One region of the Candidatus Clostridium radicumherbarum genome, then DNA from elsewhere that is predicted to be linked to it. Evidence: riboswitches for the same ligand, from Rfam matches in the RefSeq annotation. Region 1 holds a riboswitch; each other region holds the start of a gene.
The links. Region 1 has a riboswitch for lysine ahead of ACJDUH_RS10925 (aspartate kinase). Riboswitches for the same ligand answer to the same signal wherever they lie in the genome.

Region 1 (3,212 bases):
TAATGGCTTTAAATTAATTGGAGCCCATACTGATTCACCTAGTTTTAGAATTAAGCCAAGACCAGAAATAGTATCTGAAAATAATTACGTTAAGCTTAATACTGAAATTTATGGAGGACCAATATTAAGTACCTGGTTTGATAGGCCGCTTTCAATTGCTGGAAGAGTTATTTTAAAGGGTAAAAACGTACTTAATCCTGAAACAAGGCTTATTAATATAAACAGACCTATATTAATAATACCTAACTTAGCTATACATATTAATAGAAATGTAAACAAAGGCTATGAAATAAATGGACAAAAGGATACTCTTCCAATTATAGCTATGGTAAATGATGAATTTGAAAAGAATAATTATCTTATAAGCGTCATTGCAAATGAGCTAAAGGTGGATATGAAGGATATATTGGATTTTGATTTATTCCTTTATGAATTTGAAAAAGGGAAAATAATAGGCTTAAACAATGAATTTATATCCAGTTCCAGGCTGGATGATTTAGCTATGATCCATGCTGGAATTAAGGCAATTACAAATGCGGAGGCTTCTGAGGCTACTAATGTTATGATAGCCTTCGACAATGAGGAAGTAGGGAGCCACACAAAGCAGGGAGCAGATTCTGAGGTGCTTTCTAATATCCTAGAAAGAATAGTTTTTTCCTTAGGTGGTAGTAGAGAGGACTTTTTCAGAGCTATTGCAAGAAGCTTTATGATATCTGCAGACTTAGCACACGCACTTCATCCAAACAGTGAAGAAAAAGCAGATCCTGTTAATAGACCCCTAATAAACAAGGGACCAGTAATAAAACTAGCTGCAAACCAAAGCTACACTACTGACAGCAACACAGCAGCAGTTTATGAGCAAATATGCTTAAATGTTGGAGTTCCTGTGCAGAGATTTGTTAATCGTTCTGATTCACCAGGAGGCTCAACTATAGGGCCAATTTCCTCCACACATCTTGCAATTCGTTCAGTGGATATGGGTACTCCAATACTTGCAATGCACTCTGTCAGGGAGCTTGGAGGAGTGATGGACCACAGCTATGTTGTAAAATCCTTTGAAGAATTCTATAAAATTTAAAAATGCGGCATGTGGCACGGGGACGTTTCTCGTGCTACATTATTTTTGTAAATGCAACTAAGATATTTTATACTTGCATTTTCTGATTTAATATGATAAAGTACAATTTAAGATTATTAATTTAAATTACAATTAAATATCTGCCTAGGGTAGAGGCGCCGTAACTATTAGTAGCCATTCGGAGCGGGTACGCGAAAATGTATGGTAAAAGGAGCTATGGCCGAAGGAAATATATCGACAGATATATTCCCTGGCAATACATAAAATATATGTATTGTTGTCACTATGAAAATAGTGGAGAGCTACAAGGTACACAGAGTTGTAAAATACTATTGTATTTAATGCAGCAAGGGTGTTCCTTTGCTGCATTTATTTTTTTATCCAGCAAAAATCTATTGCATAAAGATTCAAAGGAGGACAAAATATGAGGGTTGTGGTTCAAAAATATGGCGGAAGTTCAGTGGGAACAATTGAAAAAATAAAGCAGGTTGCTTCTAGTATTATAAAACGCAAGGAAAAAGGAGAGAGCCTTGTAGTTGTAGTATCTGCAATGGGAGATACTACTGATGAGCTTATAGCTTTAGCAAAGAAAATAACAGATAATCCTGACAAAAGAGAGCTGGATGCACTGCTTTCAACTGGAGAGATGATTTCTTCCTCCCTTCTTGCTATGACACTTAAGGACTTAGGATATGATGCTATAAGTTATACAGCCTATCAAATTGGTTTAAAAACTATTGGAAATTATGGTAAGTCCTTAATAGACGATATTGATGGAAGTAAAATTAGAAACAGTTTGAAGGAAGATAAAATAGTGATTGTAGCTGGTTTCCAAGGAATAAATGAAGAAGGAGATATTACTACTTTAGGAAGAGGGGGCTCTGATACCACAGCTGTTGCTATAGCAGTTAAATTGAATGGAATCTGCGAAATATATACTGATGTTGATGGAATATACAGTGTTGATCCTAGAAAATATAGCAAAGCAAATAAAATAAAACAAATCGATTATGAGGAAATGCTTGAACTTGCAAGCCTTGGTGCTCAAGTAATGCACTCAAGATCAGTGGAGCTGGGACAAAAATATGGTGTGCCAATTTATGTAGGCCTTAGTAATAGTGATATTAAAGGAACAGTAATTAAGGAGGTTAATAATAAAATGAATATGGAAGGAAAAGCTGTAACAGGCCTTGCTACTAGTGATGATGATGTGGCAATAACTATAGAAAACATTAGCTATGATATAAATGTATTATCAAATCTCTTTGAAGCTTTAGCAAGCAGAAGAATAAACATCGATATGATAAGTCAGACTTCACCTATAAATGAAAGAGTAAATATTTCCTTTACAGTTCCTAAAGAGGATTTAAAGGAAAGCATGGAAGTGGTAAAAATTTATGCTAAAAAAGATTGTATTAGTATAGATGAAGATATTACAAAGTTTTCTATGGTGGGTATTGGAATGAAAACTACTTCAGGAGTTGCTGCGAAGATGTTCAAGCTTTTTAGTAAGAATAATATAAAGGTAAAAATGATAACTACCTCAGAAATAAGAATTACCTGTGCTATTAAACAAGATGACAAGCTTAAAGCCATAAATATTGTTGCAGAAGAATTCAACCTTTAAATATTTTAAGGAGGCACCCTATGCAGTTTTTTGGAAATGTAAAAATAGAAAATAATGAGTTAGTTATAGGAGGAGTAAATACAGTTAAATTAGCTAATGAATATGGTACTCCTTTATATGTAATAGATGAAGCTTTTGTAAGAACTAAATGTAAAAGATACCTCAGTGCTTTTAAGGCATTAGAAGCTGGGAATAGAGTTGCCTATGCTGGAAAAGCTTTTTTAACCTTAGCTATGTGCAAGTTAATAAAGGAAGAAGGTCTTTGCCTTGATGTGGTTTCAGGTGGAGAACTTTATACAGCTTTAAAAAGTGGTTTCCCATTAGAAAAAGTATATTTCCATGGAAATAATAAAACCATAGAAGAAATAGAACTTGGCATAAAAAATGGGGTGGGAAAGTTTGTAGTAGATAATTATTTCGAAATTGAAAAAATAAATGAAATAGCTAGAACTTATAATAAAATACAAAAGATACTTTTAAGGATAACTCCAGGTATAGAAGCCCATA
Region 2 (3,212 bases), 240 kb from region 1:
TAGCTGCTTAGGCTTAGCATTGACATACTGCTCCATGCCTACAATCCTTAAATATTTTAAAGCAACCTTTTTGGCTTCTTCCTTTGAGCGCTTCAGTACTTTTATCTGTCCAACCATGCAGTTATGCAAAACATTGTGATTGTCAAATAAGTTAAATTGCTGAAATACCATACCTAGCTTTGTACGATACTCATTTATATTATGCTTGTCATCTAAAATGTCTTCTCCACTGTAGATAATTTCGCCGCTAGTTGGCTTTTCCAAAAGATTAATACAGCGAAGAAGTGTTGATTTTCCTGAGCCAGAGGAACCTATTATGCAGACCACTTCTCCCTTTTTTACTGAGAAATCTATGTCCTTTAATACCTCATGAGTCCCAAAGAATTTACTTAAATGCTGAACCGCAATTACATTTTCCATTTTCTAAGTCTCCTTTTTATAAATCCTTGCACCTATATCTGCATCTGATTAGCATACATAGTGTAATTTTCTGGTCCGTCTAATTTCTTTTCTATAAAACGTAAGATTCTTGTTACTGTAAAGGTCATTATAAAATACAGAATACATGCAACGAAAAAGGATTCAAAATATCTAAAATTATTTCCTGAAATTGACTTTGTCTCGAAATAAAGCTCTGTTACAGATATTACGTTAAGCACTGATGTATCTTTTATATTGATGACAAATTCATTACCCATTGCTGGCAAAATATTGCGAATTGCCTGGGGCAGTACAACATTAAGCATGGTTTGAAGATGTGTCATACCAATAGCCTGAGCCGCCTCAGTTTGTCCCTTATCAATTGAAACTATTCCTCCACGGATAATTTCAGACATGTAGGCACCAGTATTAATAGAAACAATAAATATTGCTGCTGTTAATCTGTTCATATCTATTCCAAAAGCTAAGGCAGAACCATAGTAAATTACCATAGCTTGTACAATCATTGGTGTTCCACGGAATAATTCTATATATATGAAGAGAACAGCATTAATAACTTTAAGAATTACCTTTTTTATACCTCTTTCAGGCATTGGAATAGTTCGTACAACGCCTACTATAAGGCCAATAAAAAAGCCTAATATAGTACCAATCATTGAAATCAAAAGTGTCATGCCAGCTCCACGAAGGAGCATTGGCCAGTTATCTTTAATAATTCTTATTACCCATTGAAAACTCATTTTTAATCACTCCTGCTTTATTGTGCAGGGCAGCTTGTCCAATCTAATATCTATACTACAAACTAAGCCGCCTCTATAATGCCTTAATAAGTTTTGTACTGTTTATTTTGCTGCTGGTTGATTCTTAATAGCAGTATCCATGATAGATTTTTGCTGATCTACAGGAATAGTAGCTAGAATTTTATTGATTTTTTCAGTTAAATCGCTGCCCTTTGCAACACCTACTGCAATTGCTGTATCGTCTGGTGATGTAACAAAGCCATTTTTGAACTCTACCATTTTAAAAGCCGAGTTTGCTGCAGAAGCACTAACCCCTTCTGGACGTTCTGAAACATATCCGTCAATCATTCCAGATTGAAGAGCAACTCTCATTGCGGGGAAGTTATCCATAGCAGGTTGCTTTTGAACACCCTTAATTTGATCGATTACTGAATAGTGGAAGGTATTTAATTGAGCAGTTACCTTTGCCCCGCTGAAATCTTGTATTGATGCAGCATTGTCATACTTTCCGCCTTTTTTAACCACCATAACTAAATCTGATTTATAATAGTTATTTGTAAAATCTATAGTCTCTTTACGTTTTGCAGTTGGTGACATACCTGCAATAATTGCATCTATTTTACCTGAAGTCAAAGCTGGTACCAGGCCATCCCATTCAGTTTTAACTACCACTAATTTTTTTCCAAGACCATCTGCAATTTTCTTAGCTATCTCAATATCATAGCCTCCTGCATACTCTGAGCTGCCATCTATTTTAACAGCACCATTTGAACTATCTGATTGTGTCCAGTTAAAGGGTGCATATCCACATTCAAGTCCAATTCTAAAGGTTCCAGCATCATTTGCTGCCTGTGCCTTTGTATCCTTTGAGGTATTGCTTGTCCCGCATCCTCCTAAAACTAATACTGCTGTTAGTGACATTGCCATTAATGACCAAAATTTTCTTTTCATTTTACATATCTCCTTTTTCTTATATTTTCTGCTTTTGCAGTTAAAAAAGGCTAATCTTTCATTTGGATTTTCATATTTCTCATTTCGGTCTTTTTTTGAACAAAAAAAGACCTGAGGTAACCTCAGGTCGCAATGTGCACACTTGCTCCTAAACCCCTTCATTTCCCAAATGAGATAGCACAACTCAATAAACCGGGTAGTCTATTGAGACAGTCCTGCAGCTCTTAACTGCAGACCCAGCAAATAATATAGAGAATATTATAAGCTTCGGCGATGAATCCTTCTCCCTAGTTTCAATGTTTCTCAAGCTCCACTAAGGACTATTAAGCACCGCGCCTCTACCCCACCGTAAAAGTGAGGTCTTATTAAATTATAAAACTACTTTATAACAATATTTTAAATCTGTCAACAGTTTGTTGTAAAATATTGTCAAATGTAACTGTTTACAAATAAAATTTTTAGAACTTTTTTTCTTTTAATAATATATTTTGTAATTATTTCTTCATTTTTTTATTATTTTCATTACTCTTTATCTAACTTCACTTTAATGATATTTCATTAATTTTTATAAGTATCATTAACATAGGTATTATATTATTAGTAGTAGAAGCAGTGCTATTGTTGATTAATTTAGTTCTAATATTCTCTATTTTCTAAAAGTCTCACATTGGGTTCCTTCAGTTGAACTAGCATCCGGTCCGTGTACCTGTACGTGTGAGGCTGAGCAGGCTCTGTTATCATTATATGTACAATTAAGAGCATCACATTTAATTACAGGACTCATTTCAATTGAGGTATTAGTAAACACCTGCTTAACTTCACCTGGAATATTCATATTAGTAAGATGAGTAAAAGCATTTTTAATACCTTTTTCAGCAAAGGTATTGCACATTGTTTCTGCACTGCTGTAAGCGCTGCTGCCTATAACATGAATTTGGTTTGCTGAGCAAAGCCCAGTCATATTATGCACGCAATTAAGGGCACTGCAGCTTAAATCACCATTCATAAATAAAACCACCTTTCTCAATATCATTAGCCATATTTTGCACAATAATGAAAAATTTATTCTATTTAATGAAT
Region 3 (3,212 bases), on a different contig from region 1:
TGAATGCGAAAAGTGTACCTATATTACATAATTCTATTAATACATTCAATGGAAGAATTCCAGCTAATACTGCACATATTAAACCAGTAATCCAAGTACAAATATGTGGAGTTTTATGGGTAGTATGCAATTTAGCAAAAACTGGTGGAAGAAGTCCATCTCTTGACATAACCATGAATATTCTAATTTGACCGTAAAGTGTAACTAGTAATGTGGAAATCATACCTATAATAGCACCAGTAGCAACTAAGGCACCGCCCCAATTAATACCTATGCTTCTAAGTGCAGCTGGCAGAGCATCTGTAATATCGATACTCTTGAAAGGAACTATACCACAAAGAACAAATGCTATAGCTACATAAAGGATAATAACTACAGTTAAGCATATAACAAGTCCTAATGGAACGTCTCTCTTTGGATTTACAGTTTCTTCTGCAGCAGTTGAAACTGCATCAAAGCCGATATAAGAGAAGAATATAAGTGCAGCACCGCTCATAATACCTTTCCAGCCAAATGGTGCAAATGGGTGGAAGTTAGCAAGGTTTATATGTGTTGAACCAAGGAATATAAATAGTAAAATTACTACTATTTTAACTCCAACGATAATATTGTTAACATTGGCACTTTCTTTAATACCAATATAAAGTATCCAAGTTACCAATAAAGTAATAAGAATTGCAGGTACATCTGCAATACCTCCGTTTAAAGTTGAAGTTGTTATTGATGTAGGAAGTGCAATTCCGTAATTTGCAAGTAATGCAATTAGGGTACTTGACCAACCTGAGGCAACAGTACTAGCTGAAACGACATATTCCAGCATTAAATCCCAACCAATAACCCATGCAATAAATTCCCCGAATGCAACATAAGAATAAGAATAAGTACTACCTGCAACTGGAAACATAGTAGCAAGTTCTGAATAGGTTAGTGCACAAAAACCACTTACAAGTGCAGCAAGAATAAATGAAATAATTACAGCTGGACCTGCAGCTTGTGCAGCGGAACCTGTAGCAACAAAGATTCCAGTACCGACAACTGAACCTATACCTAATGCAGCTAGGTCCATGGCTTTTAATTTTTTCTTAAGTCCCGAATGTTCCCCTTCATCCTCCATCATGTCCGCGGTTTTCTTTCTAAAAAGATCCATAGCTTGTCCTCCTTAATATTTTGTTTTATAACAACACATAACATAATTCCCCATAATAAAATTATGTGCTTATTATACGATAAACAATAAAAATAGTCTACCAATTGACTATCATATGAAAATAAAAGGCAATATCCTTAGTAGATGTAAATTATTATATTATATTTAATTATATTAATAATTTAAGAAAACTATGAATAAAGCAATGTTATAAAAGCTCAAAAGAGATAAATATATAGAGTAAATAATGTTTCGCGTAGTAAAGTGATAAAGGATTGAACAAATTTATTGTCAATTAAATGAATTTTCAAAATATATTAAATATATTATATAAAATTATTTTTATCATGGGAAGTACTTTTTTTAAAAAAATTTAATGTAAAATGGGAAAGTAACATTTAAGTGAGAAGAGATGCTCCTGAAATATACTTCATGTAACATATTAGAAATTATTCATTTTACTAAGGTTGGTAAATAAATTTATTCATTAAATAGAATATTTTCTTTTTAATGAAATATTAAAATTTTCAATAAATATATATTGACAGTAAAATTTCGCAGGAATATAATAAAATTAACAATTGAATAATTAGGTACATAAATAGAGGAGCAAGTAAACGTTTAATCTTTAGGTGTTAAGAAGAAGAACCTTCGAAACTAAAGATGAAGGATTTACCTGCCGAAAGGGTATTTTAGTTCTTTAGCTTACCCTTGGGGATAATAGGTACACTTTTATCCTTGCCATGAATAATTTCATGGAGCGCTATTTATGTGATGGAAGATTGATTTTCATTGCATAGATGGCACTATTTAAAAACCTTAGGTTTTAAAGGCAAGCACTGAAAATCTTCAGTGCTTTTTTATGTTTAAAAATTAACAATATTTTACAAACAGATGGAGGGGTTAGTTATGAAAGCTTTAATTAGAATGAGAATGAGCACCCATGATGCCCATTATGGTGGAAATCTCGTTGATGGAGCAAGAATGCTTAATCTATTTGGAGATGTTGCCACAGAGCTTTTAATAAGAAATGACGGAGATGAAGGTTTATTTAGAGCTTATGACAGTGTAGAGTTTTTGGCACCAGTTTATGCAGGAGACTATATTGAAGCAGAAGGAGAAATTATTGAGTGCGGAAACACTTCTAGAAAGATGACATTCGAAGCTAGGAAGGTTATAGTACCGCTACCGCACATTAACGACTCTGCAGCTGAAATATTGGAGGAACCTATTATAGTATGCAGAGCAAGCGGAACTTGTGTAGTTCCGAAAAACAAGCAGAGAAAATTAGTTAGAGATTAAAATTATTAATATTTTAATGGGGGAGTTTTATGGAAAAGTTGATTATTACGGCAGCTATATGTGGGGCAGAAGTTACCAAGGAACACAATCCAAGTGTACCTTATACAGTGGAGGAAATAGGAAGAGAGGCTGAGGCAGCCTATAAGGCTGGAGCTAGTATAATCCATCTTCATGTAAGAAATGATGACGGTACACCAACTCAAGATAAGGAAAGATTTAGACTTTGCATTGAAGAAATAAAGAGAAGATGCCCAGATGTTATTATTCAGCCTTCTACTGGTGGTGCAGTTGGAATGAGTATTGAAGAAAGACTTCAGCCAGTGGATTTACTGCCAGAGATGGCTACCCTAGACTGCGGTACCTGTAATTTTGGCGGAGATGACATATTTGTAAATACTGAAAACATGATTAAAGCCTTTGGTGAAAGGATGATATCTCTTGGCATTAAGCCGGAAGTTGAGGTATTTGATAAAGGCATGATTGATATGGCTATAAGGCTTAATAAAAAGGGATATATTAAATCCCCAATGCATTTTAATTTTGTTTTAGGAGTTAATGGGGGTATAAGTGCATCTCCAAGAGATTTTACTTTTATGATGGGAAGTATCCCAGAAGGAAGCACCTTTACTGTATCAGGAATAGGAAAAAATGAGTTTCCTATGGCAGCAGTATCAATAATTTCTGGAGGACATGTTCGAGTTGGTTATGAGGACAACGTTTACATTTCCAAAGGAATGCCTGCTAAATCTAATGGTGAATTAGT
Region 4 (3,212 bases), on a different contig from region 1:
AATCTTATATCCATTAAGGAAATAATATTATATTCTTTGGTAACAAATGTATTTATCATTTCACTAAGCTTATTCATTATATATATTTCACGGGATATAGCAGTAAGTACTTCTATAATAACTTCTTATTACCTAATTGAGGAGGCGCTATGGAGATGTAAGATAACACAGACAAAGGGTATCCTTGGACATATTTATCAATATAGTGATTATGGAAAAGGTGAAATTTTAAAAGTTAAGTTATTTTATGTTTTTATTTCCATTATACTGCTTATATTTACGTATAAAATTTCAGAAAGAAAAAAATTTGTACTTGATCTTTTTCAAAATAAAGGATGAAAATATATTTTAAAATATTGCAAATTAATGGTAAAATAGGGTTATTAAAAGAATTTTGGGGGTAATTCTTATGGTAACTTTTGAAGATGTTTTATCAGCACGAGAAAGGATAAATAAATTTATATATAAAACTCCTCTTGAATTATCTTATAGTTTAAGCAATGAACATACTAAGATATTTTTAAAACTTGAATCACAGCAAAGGTTAAAAAGCTTTAAAGTAAGGGGAGCTTTAAGCAAAATGACTTGGCTTTCAGAGGAGAGTAGAACAGAGGGTGTCATTGCAGTATCCTCCGGAAATCATGGTGCTGGAGTAAGCTTTGCTTCATATATGTTAGGAGGAATAAAAGCAAAAATATTTGTTCCTAAAACTACTCCAAAGGCAAAACTCACCAAGATAAAGTATTATGGTGCAGAAGTAATAGAGACTGGGGAAAACTATGATGAAGCTCATAAGGAAGCTGAGGAAGCAAGAAAAAAAGAAAAGCTTACCTTTATTGACCCTTGCTCAGATATTCAAGTTATAGCAGGGCAAGGCTCTATAGCATTTGAAATACTTGATGAAAATCCAGATATTGATGTAATAATTGCTCCAATAGGCGGGGGTGGTCTTATTACAGGTATAAGTGTTGCAGCAAAGCACTTAAAACCATCGATTGAGATAATTGGTGTACAAACTGCCGCTTGTCCAGCCATGGTTGCAGCTTTAAGAGATAAGCAATGTTACTTCGATTATAAAAGTGAGGAATCTATCTGTGATGCATTAGTTGGTGGAGTAGGTGAAATTCCCTATGAAATGGCAGCTAAATGCATTGATGACATAATTGTAGTAAATGAAGAAACAATTAGAAAAGCAATTGTTCAGCTTATTGAAAAGGATAAGGTAATAGCCGAACCAGCGGGGGCTGCATCAGTAGCAGCAATCATTGAAAACATGGAAAGATTTAAAGGGAAAAATGTAGCTGTAGTAGTATCAGGTGGCAATTTAGATGAAAGGCTTATGTATGAGCTTCTAGGCTATAAATATAATTAATATTAAATAGAACAAACAAAAAATATGTCGTTTTATGTCTATTTAACACTTGACTAAGCTAAAGTATTGATGCATAATAATACATGTCAGTGAAAAGTTAATAACAAGGGTAGAGGCGCGAGGCTTAATAGTACTTCTGTGGAGGCAAGCACAGAGAAACAGCAGGAAAGGAAGCATCGCCGAAGCATACAGCTTATGCTTTAAAGCTGTATAGCTGGTTCTGTATATAATATGTACAAAACTGTCACAATTATATTGTGGAGAGCTATCATTCATGGGAATAAAAGTATGTGTTTTTTGCGTGTTTTAAGGCCTTGAGTGTTTTGCTCAAGGTCTTTTGTATGCTTATCCTAAACTTGTACAAGCTATTCTGGCAAAACTTTAAACTTTATTGGAGGCTAAACAATATGGAACAAAACACAAAGTTAAAGAAGGAATTAGGATTAGTAATAGCTACCGCGCTTGTTGCAGGAAATATTATGGGCTCAGGTATATTTATGCTTCCTGCCACCTTAGCATCAACCTCTGGACCAGGGGCAACCATTTTAGCATGGATTATAACTGGTTTAGGCTCAATCTTTTTAGCACTTTCCTTTGCAAGGTTAAGCAGAAAAATACATAAGACTGGTGGGCCTTATGAATATTCTAAATTAGCCTTCGGTGATTTCATGGGCTTCATAAATGCTTGGCTTTATTGGAATGGCTCATGGATAGGTAATGCTGCAGTATTAATTGCTGTAACCAGCTATGCTGGAACCTTATATCCCACTATAGGAAGCAATCATTTAGCTTCATTTCTATTTGCAAGTTTAATACTTTGGATATTTACATTAATCAATGTTATAGGGGTAAAACTAGCAGGTAAGGTTCAGACTACTATAACTATATTTGAAATTGGATTATTTTTATTTTTTATAATATCAGCTGCGCTTCACTTTAAAATAGGTAATCTTACTCCTGCATTTCCAAGTGGAAAGGGAATTAGTACATTGCCAGCCGCTGCAACGGCTACTCTTTGGGCTTTTATAGGCTTTGAAAGTTCATCCATAGCTGCTGGGGAAATCAAAAATCCTGAGAAGAACGTAGCTAGGAGTACAATAATTGGAATTTCTATAGCAGTGGTGATGTATATGGCAATTAATATATTTGCAATGGGTGCCATGCCACAATCTGCTTTAGCTAAAAGCAGTGCACCAATAGCAGAAATTTTGTCTCAATATTTTGGCAATGGAATAATTAAACTCATAACTGTTGGTGTTGTTATTTCTATATTAGGAACTACAATAGGGTGGCTGCTTTCTACAGCTAGAATAGCATATGCTGCAGGCAAAGATGGAATGTTTCCAAGCTTTTTTGCAAAGATAAGTAAAAATGGAACACCAAAGGTTTCTTTAATTGTTAGTGCAGTATTAGTAAATATACTTTTAGCTATGAATTATCAAAAGAGTTTAACAGCTGCTTTTAACTTTGTTATATTACTTGCTACATTATCATATCTGCCTGTTTATGCATTTACTGCTGCAGCCGATATGATGCTTATAGTTAAGAGAGAAAAGAACTTTAATTTTTTAAGTTTTGTAAAAAGTGCTTTTGTACCATTAGTTGGTTTTATATATGCTTGTTGGACAATTTATGGTTCAGGAGCAGAAACAGTAATGTATGGATTCTTACTTATGTTAGCTGGCATTCCTTTCTATGTATATATGGCCTTTAAAAATAAAGAAAAAATAAACAGTATAAGAAGCTATGAAAATGCAGCTTAAACATAAAGCAGGAGTTATTTTAAACTCCTGCTTTAAAATTATGTTAATTCATTAGCCATTGCAGTTACATCAGTTTT

Region 2: linked by a shared signal. The riboswitch ahead of ACJDUH_RS11995 (transporter substrate-binding domain-containing protein) and the one ahead of ACJDUH_RS10925 (aspartate kinase) in region 1 are both predicted to bind lysine.
Region 3: linked by a shared signal. The riboswitch ahead of kal (3-aminobutyryl-CoA ammonia lyase) and the one ahead of ACJDUH_RS10925 (aspartate kinase) in region 1 are both predicted to bind lysine.
Region 4: linked by a shared signal. The riboswitch ahead of ACJDUH_RS04225 (APC family permease) and the one ahead of ACJDUH_RS10925 (aspartate kinase) in region 1 are both predicted to bind lysine.

What each region holds. Positions count from the first base shown of each region.
Region 1 covers NZ_JBJHZY010000002.1:224,801-228,012, reverse strand. The annotation lists gene ACJDUH_RS10930 (M18 family aminopeptidase) at 1-1,078, shown strand, start outside; lysine riboswitch at 1,221-1,391, shown strand; gene ACJDUH_RS10925 (aspartate kinase) at 1,503-2,705, shown strand; gene lysA (diaminopimelate decarboxylase) at 2,726-3,212, shown strand, end outside.
Region 2 covers NZ_JBJHZY010000002.1:465,181-468,392, forward strand. The annotation lists gene ACJDUH_RS11985 (amino acid ABC transporter ATP-binding protein) at 1-420, opposite strand, end outside; gene ACJDUH_RS11990 (amino acid ABC transporter permease) at 453-1,181, opposite strand; gene ACJDUH_RS11995 (transporter substrate-binding domain-containing protein) at 1,284-2,132, opposite strand; lysine riboswitch at 2,300-2,481, opposite strand; gene ACJDUH_RS12000 (DUF1540 domain-containing protein) at 2,779-3,138, opposite strand.
Region 3 covers NZ_JBJHZY010000003.1:128,241-131,452, forward strand. The annotation lists gene ACJDUH_RS14395 (amino acid permease) at 1-1,147, opposite strand, end outside; lysine riboswitch at 1,742-1,921, shown strand; gene kal (3-aminobutyryl-CoA ammonia lyase) at 2,057-2,449, shown strand; gene kce (3-keto-5-aminohexanoate cleavage enzyme) at 2,479-3,212, shown strand, end outside.
Region 4 covers NZ_JBJHZY010000001.1:874,159-877,370, forward strand. The annotation lists gene ACJDUH_RS04215 (hypothetical protein) at 1-339, shown strand, start outside; gene ACJDUH_RS04220 (threonine ammonia-lyase) at 410-1,372, shown strand; lysine riboswitch at 1,475-1,648, shown strand; gene ACJDUH_RS04225 (APC family permease) at 1,780-3,135, shown strand; gene ACJDUH_RS04230 (spore coat protein) at 3,174-3,212, opposite strand, start outside.